2 regions of the Nitrosomonas sp. Is35 genome follow, and region 2 is predicted to be linked to the other one. Evidence: predicted binding sites of a transcription regulator. Region 2 holds the regulator's gene; the other holds the start of a gene.

Region 1 (8,662 bases), 160 kb from region 2:
CGGTTACCGATGTCGTCACCAAGGAATGGGTCAGTACGCAGGCGAAGTATCTTCAGTGGATCGCGCCGGCTTCTGTAGCACTTCTGGTGATTGCGGCCGGCAAATTGCTGGCGGCCCGGAAACCGGTAAAACCTCGGCCGTTGGAAGATTTGGCCGATGAAAAAATGCCCAAATAGTCATTCACGTATAAAAATTTGAGAGATTGATCATGCTAAAAATTTTATTACCTGTCGATGGTTCTGATTATGCCAATAAAGCAATAACCGGCTTCATTGCGTTATTGGACTGGTATAAGGAAAAACCGGAGCTGCATTTGCTGAATGTGCAATATCCGCTGCGCGGCAATGTGGCATTGTTCATTAACCAGACGGATATTAAGCAATATCACCAGGAAGAAGGCCAGAAAGAATTGCAAAGCACGTGCGCTTTGCTCGATCAAGCGGGTGTTGCTTATCAATATCACATTGTGGTGGGTGATCCGGCCGAAATGATCGTCCGGTTCGCTAGTGAAAAGCAATTTGATCAGATTGTGCTGGGGCCGCGCGGAGCAGGCGGTATCCAAGGTTTGTTGTTGGGCTCGGTAACCAGCAAAGTGATGCAGTTGGCAAAAATTCCCGTATTATTGATTAAGTAATGAATTTCCGGGGCGAGTCTTTTGAAGCTCAGGATCTTAGGGTGTAGCGGAGGGATAGGAAGCGGCGAACAAACCACTGCGATGTTGCTGGACGACGATGTGCTGATCGACGCGGGAACAGGCGTGGGTAATTTGAGTTTGTCCGAGATGATCAAAATTGATCATATTCTTGTCACGCATGCACACTTGGATCATGTCGCATTTATTCCGTTTCTGGTGGATACCGCCGGTTCCATCCGCAACAAACCGATAACCATTCATGCCATCCAGCCCACGCTGGATACGTTGCGGGAGCATCTGTTCAACTGGCATCTGTGGCCGGATTTTACAAAAATTCCCAATGATATTTCCCCCTATATGCGGTACGAAACATTGTCGTTGGGGGATACCATTCTTCTCGATGGCCGTGCGATTACGCCACTACCCGCCCATCACGCCGTTCCTACGGTCGGTTTTCAGGTGGACTCAGGGTTAGCCAGTCTTGTTTTTTCCGGTGATACAACTACTAATGATGCCTTCTGGGTGGCCGTTAATAAGATTGTAAATTTGCAGTATTTGATCATTGAATGCGCCTTCTGCAATCAGAAAAGGGATATCGCGATCAGATCACGGCATTTTTGCCCCAGCTTGCTGGCGGAAGAATTAGAGAAATTGGAACGGAACGCGGAAATATTTATTACGCACCTGAAACCCGGTGAGGCTGATGTCATCATGGAAGAAATCGATCAGTGCATTGGAAAATATAATCCACGCCGCCTTGAGAACAATCAATTATTCGAATTTTAGGAAGTGAGGCTATGAGTACAGTCGCGATGATCCAACCCCAAAAGAATATTGTAAATAACAATAACGAATCGGCTTTTTCCAAAAATCTGCAGGTTATTATCAATAAAATATACGCTGCAAATGGCGTTGAAGAAATCATGCTGGAAACTAGCAAGGATATTTGCGCATTGCTCAACGCGGACCGGTTTACCATTTACTCACTGAATGAAGATAAATCTTCTTTTGTTTCGAAGGTTAAAACTGGATTTGATTCTTTTCAGGATTTGAGACTACCGGTAACGGAAAACAGTATTATCGGTTTCGCCGCTTTGCAAAAGAAGGTGGTCAATATTGCAGATGTGTACGATAAAAGTGAGTTAAAAAAATTTAATCCACTGCTGGTTTTCTCCCATGAAGTGGATAAACGCACCGGTTATCGAACCAAACAGATGTTGGCGGTACCGATTCTGAACGCTGATAGCCGGGAACTGATGGGCGTGGTTCAGGTGATTAATAATAGATCGAATGAATCATTCACTACCGCGATCATGGAAGGGGTTGTGGAAATTTGCCGCGTTCTTGCGATTGCTTTTAAACAGCGTCAGAAGCCCGCTCAATTGCTCAAATCGAAATATGATTATCTGATTCTCGATGCAATCATCTCCGCTCCCGAGCTGGAGTTGGCGACACGCTCGGCACGTAAAAAAAGCTGTGATCTGGAAGATGTGCTGGTTGACGAATTCCGCATGAGTTTGCCGCTCATCGGCAAGGCACTAGCTTCTTTTTTTCAGGTTAAGTATGAGCCTTTTAGAGCGGACAGGATTAAACCGCTTGATCTGCTTAAGAATTTAAAAAAAGATTATGTTGAAAGTAATGCCTTATTGCCGATTGATGAAACCAAAGATGGCCTGGTAATACTTACACTGGATCCCGAACGGGTTAAGTCGCAGCGTATTGCCAATGCAATTTTTCCCAAGCAAAAGATCATTTACACGGTTACTACACAAAGAGAATTTAATGCTACGGTCGAACAATTTTTTGGTGGCAGCCAGGATGAGATCGGTACCGGCGACATCAATGAAATGCTTACTAATCTTGGGACTGAAGATGTCGAAGAGACGGCGGGTGAAATAGAGGAATCCTCCGCAGCGACTGACAATGAACTGGTCAAGCTGGTGAATAAAATCATTATCGACGCCTATAAAATGGGCGCATCGGATATTCATATCGAACCCTATTCAGGGAAAGAAAAAACCAAAGTGCGCTTCCGTAAGGATGGCTCGCTGATGCCATATATCGAGGTTCCGGCAGGTTATCGCAATTCTATGATCACACGCATAAAAATTATGTGCGATATGGATATCTCCGAAAAGCGAAAACCGCAGGATGGCAAGATTAAGTTCAGGAAATTTGCGCCACTGGATATCGAATTGCGTGTCGCGACCATTCCTTCAGCCGGTGGTTTGGAAGATGTCGTGATGCGGATTCTGGCTGCCGGTGAACCGATTCCGCTGGATAAAATGGGCTTTACCGAGCACAATCTGGAGGAGCTGAAGAAAATTATCAGCAAACCGTACGGGTTGTTTTTTGTATGCGGCCCGACAGGCTCAGGTAAAACAACCACGCTGCATTCGGTATTGAAATATCTCAATCGCGACGATACCAAGATTTGGACTGCGGAAGATCCGGTTGAGATCACGCAAAGAGGATTGCGTCAGGTACAAATTAACGTCAAAGCGGGATTAACCTTTCCTGCCATCATGCGTTCTTTTCTGCGAGCAGATCCGGATATTATTATGGTGGGCGAGATGCGCGACAAGGAAACTACCAGTATCGGTATCGAAGCTTCATTAACCGGGCACTTGGTTTTGGCGACACTGCATACCAACAGCGCGCCGGAATCGGTCATTCGGTTACTGGATATGGGCATGGATCCGTTCAACTTTTCTGATGCTCTGCTGGGTGTGTTGGCGCAACGTCTGGCGAAGCGCTTATGCAAGAATTGTAAAGAATCGTATGTAGCCAGCGAACATGAAGTCGATACATTATTAGCCGAGTATTGCGCCGAGCTCAGGAATATCGACCGTTTTAAAGCCGATCCCGATGCTGCACTTCGTGAAATACGCGAACAATGGATCCAACAATATGGAGATGATCAAGGTCAAATTACCTTGTACAAGGCGGCCGGTTGTGACGATTGCGTCGGTACCGGTTATTCCGGGCGGGTAGGACTACATGAATTGATGACAGCCACCGATGCACTGAAAAAGAATATTCAAGAGCGCGTACGAGTGGCGGATATGCTGGTGACGGCCTTGGGTGATGGTATGCGGACGCTAAAGCAGGACGGCATTGAAAAGGTTTTACAGGGAATTACCGATATACATCAGGTACGAGTGGTGTGTATCAAGTAAGAACCATGTGACAAAGTAAGGTAAGAATAAAAAAACCGCCTTGGCTAAAGGCGGTTTTTAGAATTTAAGGGTTAAGAAAATTGGTTTAGTTTGATACATAACCTTGAGTTACGCAAGCACCGCTGTATGCCCAAGAGAGTCGGTCGTTGGCGGCGTTCGCGGTAGGGGTTAGAGTGCATGTATCTCCTACTACGATTCCTTTATAAGCATTGGGTGTAGCCGTAATAACGCCCGCGGCAGTTACTGCGAGAGTATTAAAAGCGCCAGTTGCACTTGCTGCTGGAGCTGCTGGAACGCCATTGGTACCATTACCACAAGCTGTGAGTGCTGCAGTATTGTTAAAGCACTCAGTAACAGCTAGTTTAAAAGGCGCCATTGCGCCAGTAACCTCTGTATAGGCTGCTTTTTTCACATAGTTCTGGTAAGCAGGTAATGCTACCGCAGCCAGAATACCGATAATTGCGACGACAATCATTAATTCAATCAGGGTAAAACCTTTTTGTACTTTTTGCATTTGTTGTTCTCCTTTGGGTTGAGTAAGGCACACCAAGTGTGTGTGAAGCATCTTAAGCAGAAATCATGCCAGAATTTTAAACCGCATAATTGGTCAATTGTTACAAATTAAAGTTCAGTTGACTTGTAAGCATTTTTGGCAATATTTTAATTTTATATTTAATGAATTAGCAGGAATTTTGATGGTATGGGCTTTCAATTGCCAAAAACTTCTTCCCATAACATCAGTACTGCCACACGATCGTCTTTTGTATGACTGCTTTCCACTCGAGTGAATTTTTGTGTTTGACCATCGTTGGGTGCGTTGCCTGCCATATCGGCATCGCTGTTTAATCGCAGGCGATGCTGAATGCGCCGGAACTCGCGATAAGCGGAACGCGCTTTTTCGGCAGTGTCTTTGGGAATGAGCATTAGTTCTCCTGCAAGTTTAAGAAGTGCGATATTGCCAATGTTTCCAGTCAATTCCGGGTAACAGCCGGCGTATCCAAGCACCAAGTATTGCACGATGAATTCGACGTCGATGATGCCGCCCCGGTCATGTTTGATGTCGAACAGCGGTGTTGGATTTGGGTGAGCCTCCAGCATTTTTTCGCGCATTTTCAATATATCCTCTTTGAGTTCAATTAAATTGCGCGGCTTGCACAAGATTTCTTTACGTGTGTTTTCAAAAATATCACCCACTCGTCGATTACCAACAACGAAACGCGCCCGGGTTAATGCCTGATGCTCCCATACCCAGGCTTGATGGTGCTGATATTGCGCAAATGCTTCCATGGAGCTGACTAGTAAGCCGGAAGCGCCATTCGGCCGCAGACGCAAGTCTGTTTCGTACAGCAGTCCTGCCGACGTATGACGGGTGAGCCAGGCATTGATGCTTTGTCCCAGCTTGGTGTAGATTTCGGCGGCATCGGGATGATCGTCGTCGTACAGAAAAATCATGTCGAGATCCGATGCGTAGCCGAGTTCCTTTCCTCCCAGTTTGCCGTAGCCGATGATCGCAAATGCGGGTTTTTCCCGGTGGCGTTTTTTTAAACCATTCCATGCCAGGTTCAGTACCGTTTCCAATATCAGATCGGCCAAGGCGGTCAGGTGATCGCTGAGGGTTTCGAGCAATAATGAACCTTCTAGATCGGTGACCAGCAACCGGAATGCCTGGGCGTGCTGAAAGTGACGCAAAACATCCATTTGCCACTCGATGACATCATCCTTGGGGTTGTTGGCATGATTCAGTTGATAGGCAAGTTCATCACTAAGAGCATGCCAATCGGGAACGGGATGAGGAGAATCCTGCCGCAGTAATTCATCTAGCAAAATAGGGTGACGCCCGAGATAATCGCTTGCCCACTGGCTGATGCTGGCGAGTTCGGCTACGCGATGCAGTGTGTGCGGGTGTTCGAGCAGGAGCGCCAGGTACGATGTTTGCGGGCTGATTTTTTCCATTAGTTGCAGCATACGCTCCAGCGTGGCTTCAACCGGAGGTAGTCCGGCCACTGCTTCAATCAACAGCGGAATTAAGGTATTAATTTGCTCACGGTTGGTTTTAGGTAGTTGCTGATAAAAACTGCCCTGATAAAACAACCGTAGCCGTTCCGAAATTTTGACCGGATTACTAAATCCGAGTGTGCTCAGTTGCATGGTGGCGGCTTCGGTTTGCGAAACGTCTTGTGTTTCGGTTTGCCACAAATTGGCCAACGTGTCGTGCGCGGATGACTTCCGTGGGGTGGCAAAAATGAGCTCAAAGTGACGCGTAACGTCATTCCGGTGAATATCGAGCTGCTCCATGAAAGCTGCATAATTGGGAAATCCCATGGCGGTGGCGATTAGCGTTTGATCGTCCACATTTAGCGGCAGCGTTTGCGTTTGCTGATCGTCGAGATATTGCAGGCGATGTTCCAGTTTGCGCAGGAAATGATACGCATCGGTGAGCTGCGTGATAACCTCTGCCGGGAGTTGTTGTTTTTTTTGTAAGCGCTGTAAAACGCCGAGTGTCGGGCGAATACACAAGTCGACATCGCGTCCGCCGCGAATCAATTGAAAAACCTGTGTGATGAATTCAATTTCACGAATACCGCCGGGCCCCAATTTAATATTGTCGTGCATTTCGCGGCGCTCGACCTCCTTGCGCAGTTGCGCATGTAAGTTGCGCATCGATTCGTACGCGCTGAAATCCAGATATTTGCGGAAAACGAAAGGTCTGACAATTTTTTCCATCAGCACCGATTCGGCGTCTGCGCTGGCATGACCGGTGATAACCCGGCCCTTGATCCAGGCATGGCGCTCCCATTCGCGTCCTTGCTTGATGAAATATTCTTCCAGCATGGAAAAGCTGATCGCTAAAGGGCTGTTTTCACCGTGCGGGCGTAACCGCATGTCAACCCGGAATACATAACCATCGATTGTCAAATCATTGAGGCTGGCGATCAGCTTGCGTCCCAGGCGGGCAAAAAATTCATGGTTTGAAATCGATTTGGCGCCATCGGTCTCGCCATCTTCGGGATAAACAAAAATCAAATCAACGTCCGATGATACATTCAGTTCACCGCCACCCAATTTGCCCATGGCTACCACCATCAGATGCTGAATGGTGTTGCTGTTTTCCCCTCTCGGCAATCCGAAACGATCCGATTGCGTCAGCCAGATTTCATGGTGTTGCAGAGCGAAATTGATCGTGACCTCGGCGAGATCGGTCATGCTGGACATTACTTCAAACAAATCGGCTTGGCCGCTGATGTCGCGCACGGCGAGCCGCAGCATGACTTGTTTACGCAGATCGCGCAGGATCTCATGCAAAGCTTCTTCATGGGTGATTTTGCCAGCTTGCGAATTAAGAAAAGTCTGCATCTCCTCTCTGCGGAAGGGCAGTTGCAGCGTTTCCTGCAGCGCGATTTTTCGCATCGGCTCGCTGTCCAATATGCGTTGTGCGTAGCGGCTGAAAGGTAATGCGGCGGCGAGGGTTGCAGCGGATGAGTGAACGGTTATGGGCATAATCGGGTGGTAAAGGCTATAGAATAGCAAAGCAATTTAGATTAAGCATAAATCAAAATAGAACGTTATCAGAGTAAATGCTAGAATCAAGCCTGTACAGCAGAGATCTTTATTTTCTATACGATAGTTAATAAAAAGAAAATCACTTAATGATCACGGTAATTTGAAAAGGGATTTGCTCACGGTGTTGATTATTGGCTGATTCATTCTAACAATCAGAACAGTCGGACAACTATGTTAAACAATACCACTAAACAGCAACAAGCAATGATGGAAAACAAAAAACATAAAGGCTTTCGTGTCGCCGCCATTCAAATGGCATCGGGTCCGAGTGTGTCTGCCAATCTGGAAGAGGCTGCACGCTTGATCGAGGATGCAGCATCTCAAAAAGCTGAGCTGGTAGTATTGCCGGAGTATTTTTGCATCATGGGAATGAAAGATACTGATAAGCTCGCGGTCCGGGAACAACCGGGCGACGGACAAATTCAGAAATTTCTCAGTGATACGGCAAAACGGCTGGGGATTTGGTTGGTGGGCGGATCAGTGCCATTGGCGTCATCCGAACCGGATAAAGTCTATAATAGCTGTTTGGTTTATGCGGATAACGGCGAACAGGTCGCGCGCTACGATAAGATTCATCTGTTTGGCCTGCAACTCGGTCATGAACATTACGCCGAGGAGAAAACCATTAAGGCGGGAAACAAAGTAGTGACGGTCGATTCGCCTTTTGGCCGTATCGGTTTATCGATATGTTACGATTTGCGGTTTCCGGAATTATTCCGCATGATGAATAATGTTGATATTATTCTGGCACCTGCGGCGTTTACCGCAATTACTGGAAAAGCACACTGGGAAGTGCTGGTGCGTGCGCGCGCAGTTGAGAATATGGCTTATGTGATTGCGCCCGGACAAGGCGGTTATCATGTCAATGGGCGTGAAACCAACGGCGATAGCATGATCGTTGACCCCTGGGGGGTTGTCATGGAACGGCTGCCGCGCGGTTCTGGAGCCGTGGTGGCGGCAATCGATCCGGAGTACCAGACCAGTTTACGCACCAATTTACCCGCGTTAGATCACCGGATCTTACAGCCTTGTTGATCAAAACGATTGATAGAACAGCATAAATGACAACCGAATATATGACAGAGTCAAAGGATTTTCTTGCGATTGCCGATCGCTGCTTGTTGTCGCCTTACGATATCGATACAAGCGGATTGCAACAGGTATTAGGGCAAATACTGACGCATAAAATCGATTATGCTGATCTTTATTTTCAGTATAGCCGGTCCGAAGGCTGGATGCTGGAAGAAGGTATTGTGAAATCGGGGAGCTTCAATATTGAGCAAGGTGT
Region 2 (8,662 bases):
GCTATTTTGACCGCACCCTAGCTACTTACGAACACCAGCCGCTCACCATTGGCGTGGCTTTTGAGCTGCAACGGCTCGATAGTATTTATCCGCAGGCACACGACATTTCGATGCATTATGTGGTAACCGAAGCAGGAATTTTTCGCACTAAGGATCATCAGCTAATGCCCGCTTCGATACTGCAAGATGCGCCTGAGTAACAACCGGAGAATATAGCGAGCGTCAGCTACCCGTTCCCCAGCGCGCAATCAGGTCATGCTTGACGCCCAGGTGATCCAGAATACGCGCCACGACGAAATCCACCAAATCCTGCACCGTTTGCGGATGATGATAAAAACCAGGATTGGCTGGCAAAATAACCGCACCGCTTCGCGCCAGTTTGAGCATATTTTCCAGATGAATGACGGAAAATGGCGTTTCCCGCGGGACAATAATGAGCGGCCGGTGTTCCTTTAACATGACATCGGCTGCGCGTTCGATCAAATTCTGACTCAAACCGGCAGCGACCGCAGCCATGGTACCCATGGTGCAAGGACAGATCACCATTGCATCGGCCGGGTTAGAACCGGAAGCAACCGGCGCAAACCATTCCTCGCGCCCGAACACCCGCAGCTGCCCATCCGGCACCTGATAACGGCGGTTAAAGAAAGCTTCCGTTTCCTTGGCGCTGGAGGGCAGCGCCAGATCCATTTCTTGTTGTGCAACGATCTGCGCCACTTTGGAATACAGCAGGTAGACTTGTTTACCTTCCCGCAACAGCATTTCCAGCAAACGAATACCGTACGGCATGCCCGATGCACCCGTCAACGCCAAGGTAATTGTTTGAGGATTGTTCATAACATCCGTGTTGACTTGGAGGTCACTCCCGGAAAGGCTGAGAAAAATAAATGCGTAAGAATTAATCCGCGCCGGAATTAATTCTTATCGGCTAATTCGTTATTCATCTCACGTTCGTGGCGTTCAATGAATTCCTTCGTGCCATCGATGCCGCGCAATTGCAATACATAATTCCGTACTGCCGCTTCCACCAGAACGGCCAGATTACGGCCAGCCGCGACGGGAATGACAACCTTGCGGATATCGACACTCATAATGTTTTCGGTGAGATCACTGATCGGCAAGCGCTCCAACTGACCTGAGCTTGATCCGCCGCTATTTTGCAAATGCACGATCAATTTCATGTTTTTGCGGCGCCGCACCGCCGTTTCGCCGAAAATGGTGCGGATGTTCAGCATGCCCAGACCGCGCACCTCCAGATAATCCCGCAGCATCGGCGGACAGCGGCCTTCCAATGTTTCCGGTGCAATACGGCGTAATTCCACTACATCATCCGCAACCAAGCCATGGCCGCGGCTGATCAATTCCAGCGCCAATTCGCTTTTACCGACCCCGCTTTCGCCGGTGATCATCACGCCCATGCCAAGCACATCCAGAAGCACGCCATGTAGACTGCACGATGGCGCCAGCGCGGTGCTCAGATAGGTGCGGATCAGCCAGATCACTTCCAGGCCGGGATAAGGCGAATGCAGCAACGGAATATTGTTTGCGCTCGCCATATTATAGATCGGCGGCGGCACTTCGGCATTATCCGCGACGATGATGCAGGCCAGATTAATCTGCGTGAGCTGATTGATCTTTTTCTCCAGCGAGGCGGCTTCCAGCTTGTTAAGATAATGAATTTCATCGCTACTGATGACTTGAATCCAATCGGGATGAATGAAATTCAAATGACCGATCATACCCTGCCCCGATTGCGCGATTTCCTCATCGCTGAGCTCAATCGCAGCGCCTGCTTGACCGGTGATCCAGGTCAGTTTGAGTTTGTCTTTTTTATCCTCGAAAAGCTGTGCAATACTAATTCGCGACATTGGGTTCCCAGTCGGTAATGAGCTTATGGATTCCGGCGGCATCCTTGCATTTCAGGATACTTTCACGAAACTGCTTATCGCTGAACATTTGCGCCAGCTCGCTTAGAATCTGCAAATGCTTGTCAGTGGCTTTTTCCGGAACCAGCAAAATACAGGCAATATTGACCGGTTGACCATCCGGCGCGTCAAACGGTATCGCTTCCTTCATGGTCACCAGCGCAGCGATCGCTTCGCGCAATCCCTTGATCCGGCCATGCGGGATGGCGACACCTTGCCCTAATCCGGTTGAGCCGAGTTTTTCACGCGCAAACAGGCTGTCGAAAACCTGGCTGCGCGCAATTTGATTCGTATTTTCAAATAACAATCCAGCTTGTTCAAAAACACGTTTTTTGCTGCTGACATCAAGATCGACAATGAAATTGGTCAATGGCAGCAATTGCGAAATTTGATTCATGGAAAATGGAATACTTTCTTCTAAATGATAATACCGCGGGTCATGCTGAAACCGCATGATGCCGCAACATCTTATTGTTCAAGATCCTGATCTTTCAGTGCGCCGTGATTGCGCCGTTCAAGATTCTTTTCCTTGTGTTTGAGGATTTGCCGGTCCAGCTTGTCAACCAGGCTATCAATCGATGCGTACATGTCTTCGCTGTCGGTCTCGACAAAAATATCTTTACCGCGTATATGAACATTAGCTTCAGCCTTTTGCTTAAGCTTTTCAACCGAGAGAATGACGCTGACATCAATGACATGATCAAAATGGCGTTTAATTTTACTGATTTTTGAAGTGACATAATCACGCATGGCATCAGTAATCTCTACATGGTTACCGGTAAGTTTAAGGTTCATATCCTTCCTCTAATTTGATTAAATGGACTTGCGAAGATTTGCCGCGGGAATCTGTAGCGATTCCCGGTACTTCGCAATGGTTCGACGCGCAACAACAATACCCTGTTGCTCAAGAATACTTGAAATTTTATTATCGCTCAGCGGCTTCCTTGGATTTTCTTCCTGTACCAATTGTTTGATCAACGCACGAATTGCCGTGGCTGAACAAGCGCCGCCTGAATCTGTGGCAACATGGCTGCCAAAAAAATATTTGAGCTCAAAAATACCTCGCGGAGTATACATAAATTTTTGTGTCGTTACCCGTGATACTGTGGATTCATGCAGATCCAAAGTTTCCGCAATCTCGCGCAGCACCAGCGGGCGCATCGCAATTGCACCGTGTTCAAAAAATTGCTGCTGCCGCTCCACGATGGCATTGGCTACTTTCAGAATGGTATTGAAGCGTTGCTGTATATTTTTTATTAACCATTTGGCCTCATTCAGCTGACTGACTAATTGACGCGCGGAATGATGCTCCTGTTTGAGTATGTTAGCATAGAGATGGTTTATATTGAGGCGCGGAATCGCATTCGCATTAAGATGTGCAACCCATACACCGCCTCTTTTCGTCACCGTAATATCGGGCACAATGTAGCGTTCGCTATGAGAACCAAATTGCGCACCCGGCTTAGGGTTCAAACTGGTAATCAGTTTGTTGACAGCACGAAGGCTCTCATCATCACACGCCAACAGCTTTTTTATTTGACCGAAATCATGAGAAGCCAGAATTTCCAGATAATCCCGCACTACCTTGATCGCTTGGTCACGGTGACCAGCATTACTTGGCATCGCCTGTAGCTGCAATAGCAAGCACTCCTGCAAATTGCGCGCCCCCACGCCCGCAGGATCAAAATGCTGCAAGCGTTGCAACGCACTTTGCAAATCATCGGCACCGATGTTTAGCTCCTCGGGCAGCAGAGTCATCAACTCGTTTAAATCTTGTAACAGATAGCCATCATCGTCCAGACTGTCGATCAGCAAGCCGATAATTATTTTTTCACGCTCGGAAATCTGACTCAAGCAGGTTTGAAAATTCAAGTGCTCCCGCAAACTTAAAGGCTTATCAGGTATCTGCGGTCCATCCAGATCATCATCTTCAGGAGTACCATAAGAGACAATATTGTCTTGCTGCCATTCCGGATCGTGCTCAAAATCCTCTTCGCGCTCCGCTTTAACTTCGGTTGATTCCGCTTCTGCTGCAATAGCGTCAGAATCTGCTGATTCGGAAGCGGTTTCCGGGTGTTCGGATGAGACAACCGCTGGCGGGGCGCTCCACTCCTCCCCCAATTCCAGCAATGGATTCTCTTGCACCATTCTCTCAATTTCTTGATTCAGTTCAACGGTGGATAATTGCAACAACCGGATAGATTGCTGCAATTGGGGAGTCAGTCTGAGTTGCTGCGATACTTTTAATTGGAGTGTCTGCTTCATAATCCTGAAAAAACAATAATCGCCAATCGATTCAGTTGCAGTCCGCCCGGAACGCTATAGCCGGAAGTGTTCCCCCAAATAGACTTCTCTAACTTTTTCATTATTGATGATCTCTTCAGGTTTACCTTGGGCCAGCACGTGGCCTTCGCTGATGATATAAGCCCTGTCACAAATACCTAAAGTCTCGCGCACATTATGATCAGTAATGAGAACACCGATCCCCCTTTCCTTTAGAAAGGAAATCACCTTCTGAATATCGATGACAGCAATCGGATCCACGCCGGCAAACGGTTCATCCAACAGAATAAACCGCGGCTGGGACGCCAATGCACGCGCTATTTCAACACGGCGGCGTTCACCTCCGGACAGACTGATTGCGGCATTATCGCGCAAATGACTGATGTGTAAATCGTGTAATAAGTCATCTAAATACCGCTGTTTCGTGTCTTCATCGAAAGGCTGCAATTCCAGGATCGCGAGAATATTTTCTTCAACGGTCAAACGCCGGAAAATGGAGGCTTCTTGCGGCAGGTAACTTAATCCGAGTTTTGCGCGCTGGTGAATCGCCATCTGACCTAAATCCTGATCGTTCAGATAAATTCCGCCGCCATCCAGCGGCACCAAGCCGACAATCATATAAAAACAGGTCGTTTTACCGGCGCCATTGGGCCCCAGCAAACCAATCACCTCACCGCTGCCCAGTGAAAAAGACACATCCTGCACAACCGTGCGTGATTTATAGCGTTTTTTTAAATTACTCGCTCTTAACTCACTCATTTTATGAGATTCATTCCACTCGTTGACCGGTGACTTATTCTTCGGGTTTATTTTTAGGCTGGATGGTGATACGCACCCGCTTATCGGGGCCGCTTTCAACACCGCGCTCCTTGCTGCCGACAACCTTGAAAAACTCGGTGGTCATATCATAGGAAATATAGTCGCCCTGCACTTCATCGGAGCCTCGCTTCAGCCGCGCTTGCCGGAACAATTCGATTTTGTCCGCTTTACTATCGTATTCCGCCCGTTCGCTCCATCCCTCGACGTATTCATTCATGCGATCGCGTTTCTGCCGGAAACTCACCAAGTCCCCCGTTGCGGTAGCATGCCGGAATCCTTGCGGATCCTCCTTCATCACCACTTTATTGGCCAGTATGCGCAGCGTTCCTTGCGTCAGTACGACGTTCCCCGTGAATGTGCTAATCCGGATGCCTTCCTTACGATTCACATCCTCCACCGTAGCGTGATCCGCTTCCAGATGCATCGGCTTCTCACGATCGGCGCGCTCAGCCATAGCCGGTTGGATAAAAAATAAACTAGCAAAACCAACAACGAACAGTATCTTCATATTTTATTCAATTACTTTTTATTAACAGCTTTTACATTGGACAGGAGCTGTATCATCCCGGTACGGTTGTTGAACTCCAATCCGTTCGCATTGACCGTGGTCTTAAATCTTGAAATGGTTACGTCCTGGTCTGACTTAATCAAGCTTTCGTCCGGAATAAGATGCAAGAAATTAGTCGCTAAAGTAATCTTGCTTTTATCATCATCCGTTCCTCGGATAGCCGTCACATCTCCGGTTAAATAAATATCCTTACCTTTACTGATTATGACCGCCCGATCCGCAAACAAACGCATCAACGGTTTCTCCGGTTCGATGTTGATAAAATTGACATGCTCCAATTCGGTAACTTTATCATCAAGGTAATGAAATAATTTTTGCGCGGTGAATTTACGCTGAATCGCATGCTCGTATTCTATCCGGATGCCGGATAAATTCTCCGCAATATAATCCGGATTGCGATACAAATCCTCATCCTTCACTTGTTCCGGCGGCCGGGTCAGACGATCCAGCCAGAAGGTCAAAAAGATCAACAAGACTATGAGAATCAAAGGAGATCTGATATGTAGGCGAGCGCTCATCTGGAAATTTTATTCGTTTCTTTAACTGCGGCAATTTGGAATCGGACCAACACTGCCGATTAAAATTTCCACTTTTATGAATTATAACAGAACACTAATTCTCATTTTATGAATCGATTCTCACTGCGGCCCTTTAAATTTCAGCTTGAATCTATATCTTAAAGTAGAGTAATGTGCATCATTCAATCAACAAATTGGGAAGAATAGGATCGCGATGCATCAAGAAGCCTTTGAATTTGAACAGTATGATCAACTGCAGGATGAAATATGCGCGCAACGCATCGTCAGCGCCAAAAAAGCGTTGGGAAAGCGTGCCGTCATTCTGGCTCATCATTATCAACGCGCCGATGTATACCGGCACGCAGACTTGACCGGTGATTCCTTAAAGCTTTCCCATCTGGCCGCGCAAACAGATGCGGATTATCTGGTATTCTGTGGTGTGCACTTCATGGCGGAAGTCGCGGACATGCTTTCCAGTTCCGAACAAATCGCTATTCTGCCCGACATGGCGGCCGGCTGCTCCATGGCCGACATGGCCAATCTCGCCAATGTCGAACGCGCCTGGCGTGAGCTTGCGGAAATACTAAATCCCGATGAAGTGATCACTCCCGTGACCTACATCAATTCCGCCGCCGACCTGAAAGCGTTCTGCGGGGAACACGAAGGTATCGTCTGCACCTCCAGCAATGCCGGTAAAGTTCTGCAATGGTCGTTCAAACAACGCGAAAAAGTGCTGTTTTTCCCTGACCAGCATCTGGGCCGCTGGAGCGGAAATCAATTAGGTATTCCGCTGGATGAAATGGTGGTATGGAATTTTGACGAACCGATGGGCGGATTGACGCCCGAACAAATTAAGAAAGCCAAAATTCTGTTGTGGAAAGGCCATTGTTCGGTGCATCAAATGTTTCAGCCGCAGCATATTATCCGTTTCCGCAATCAACATCCCGATGGCATTGTGATCTCGCATCCGGAATGCAGCTTTGAAGTGTGCAAGGCATCGGACTATGTCGGTTCGACGGAATACATCATCAGAACCATCGCAGCCGCAAAAAGCGGCACACGCTGGCTGGTTGGCACGGAATTGAATCTGGTCAGCCGGATCGCCGAGGAATTCAAATCTCAAGATAAAATTGTTCAATTCATGTCGCCGATGGTATGTATGTGTTCGACCATGGCGCGGATCGACCCCCAGCATCTGGCCTGGGCGCTGGAAAATCTGGTTAACGGCAATGTGGTCAATCAGATCAAAGTGCCTGAACATGAGGCCAAACTGGCAAAAGTGGCGTTGGATAGAATGCTGAGCATCTCGTAACCGCGTCGCATCAATCCGTGTCTGGAAATCCGCCGACCGTTTGTTGCAACATGCCGGAACATTTCCACCGGCTGATTGACCGCGTATTAATGCCTATCGCACCGGCACAGCGCTTGTTTTCTCCATGAGAAATTTTCACTTTGTTGAGAACAATCACGTCACTTTACTGCACAATGGCGCGGAGTATTTCCCGGAATTAGAAGCTGCAATCGACAAAGCGCACACTGAAATTCACCTGGAAACGTATATTTTTGAATACGATGCAATTGGTAGAAAAATCGCCGATGCTTTAAAACGTGCGGCTCAGCGTGGTGTAGCCGTGTTTCTGCTGCTCGATGGCTTCGGCTCGCAGGATTTCCCCCGGGAAGAAATACAGCGGATGCTGCAAGCGGGCATCAAAGTGCTTATATTCCGGCCGGAATTTATTTTTTCAAAGCCGCGCCGCTACCGGTTGCGTCGCATGCACCGCAAATTAGCCATCATTGATGCGCAAATCGCTTTCATCGGCGGAATCAATATCATCGACGACGAACATAACCCGGAAAATCTGACCCCGCGCTTCGATTATGCCGTCATTATCCGTGGCCCGTTACTGGTGCAAGTCCATAAAGCTGTGCGGCATTTATGGCTGATCGTCGCCTGGGCGCATTTTAAGAAGCGCTGGGGCCATCCTGCCGCGATTAATCCATCCGGTGAATCATGCGGAAATCAAAGAGCCGCATTGCTGATACGCGACAATTGGCGGCATCGTCACGATATCGAGCACGCTTACTTGGATGCCATTGATCAGGCGCATAGCGAAATTATTATTGCCAGCGCCTATTTTCTGCCGGGAAGAAAATTCAGCAACGCGCTGAAAAATGCTGCACGGCGCGGTGTGCACGTCGAACTTTTGCTGCAAGGTAAAATCGAATACCGCTTGCAGCATCATGCCACCCAAGCCCTGTACGAAAATCTCTTGGGAGCGGGAATTAAAATTTATGAATATAATCGCAGTTATTTGCACGCAAAAGTAGCGGTCATTGATCAGCATTGGGCCACAGTCGGCTCTTCCAATATTGATCCATTTAGCTTGCTGCTTGCGCGCGAGGCCAATGTCGTTATTGAAGATCACGCATTTGCCGCGACCTTAAGAGCCAGTTTAAAGACGGCCATTGCGCAGCAATCGACCCCTGTGACGCCGGCCAGCAAAAGTATCTTTTCATGGCGCAACTACATCGTGAATTGGCTAAGCTTT

Evidence for each region. Region 2 encodes sigma-54, which starts transcription at its own class of promoters, with help from an activator protein. Its sites were predicted from a motif close to TGGCACNNTTCCTGCT; they were not measured.
Region 1: a site for sigma-54 is predicted at 4,383-4,398, ahead of R2083_RS10455 (prepilin-type N-terminal cleavage/methylation domain-containing protein). Genes of this name have one in related genera too.

The regions. Positions count from the first base shown of each region.
Region 1 covers NZ_JAWJZH010000001.1:2,203,164-2,211,825, reverse strand. Annotated here, with positions in the region: gene R2083_RS10475 (TerC family protein) at 1-176, shown strand, start outside; gene R2083_RS10470 (universal stress protein) at 209-634, shown strand; gene R2083_RS10465 (3',5'-cyclic-nucleotide phosphodiesterase) at 656-1,420, shown strand; gene R2083_RS10460 (ATPase, T2SS/T4P/T4SS family) at 1,432-3,813, shown strand; gene R2083_RS10455 (prepilin-type N-terminal cleavage/methylation domain-containing protein) at 3,899-4,327, opposite strand; gene glnE (bifunctional [glutamate--ammonia ligase]-adenylyl-L-tyrosine phosphorylase/[glutamate--ammonia-ligase] adenylyltransferase) at 4,522-7,311, opposite strand; gene R2083_RS10445 (carbon-nitrogen hydrolase family protein) at 7,579-8,409, shown strand; gene tldD (metalloprotease TldD) at 8,436-8,662, shown strand, end outside.
Region 2 covers NZ_JAWJZH010000001.1:2,363,333-2,371,994, forward strand. Annotated here, with positions in the region: gene R2083_RS11220 (5-formyltetrahydrofolate cyclo-ligase) at 1-200, shown strand, start outside; gene R2083_RS11225 (flavin prenyltransferase UbiX) at 223-837, opposite strand; gene hprK (HPr(Ser) kinase/phosphatase) at 915-1,868, opposite strand; gene R2083_RS11235 (PTS sugar transporter subunit IIA) at 1,855-2,322, opposite strand; gene hpf (ribosome hibernation-promoting factor, HPF/YfiA family) at 2,394-2,720, opposite strand; gene R2083_RS11245 (RNA polymerase factor sigma-54) at 2,739-4,190, opposite strand; gene lptB (LPS export ABC transporter ATP-binding protein) at 4,245-4,967, opposite strand; gene lptA (lipopolysaccharide transport periplasmic protein LptA) at 5,002-5,535, opposite strand; gene lptC (LPS export ABC transporter periplasmic protein LptC) at 5,547-6,083, opposite strand; gene nadA (quinolinate synthase NadA) at 6,328-7,425, shown strand; gene clsB (cardiolipin synthase ClsB) at 7,550-8,662, shown strand, end outside.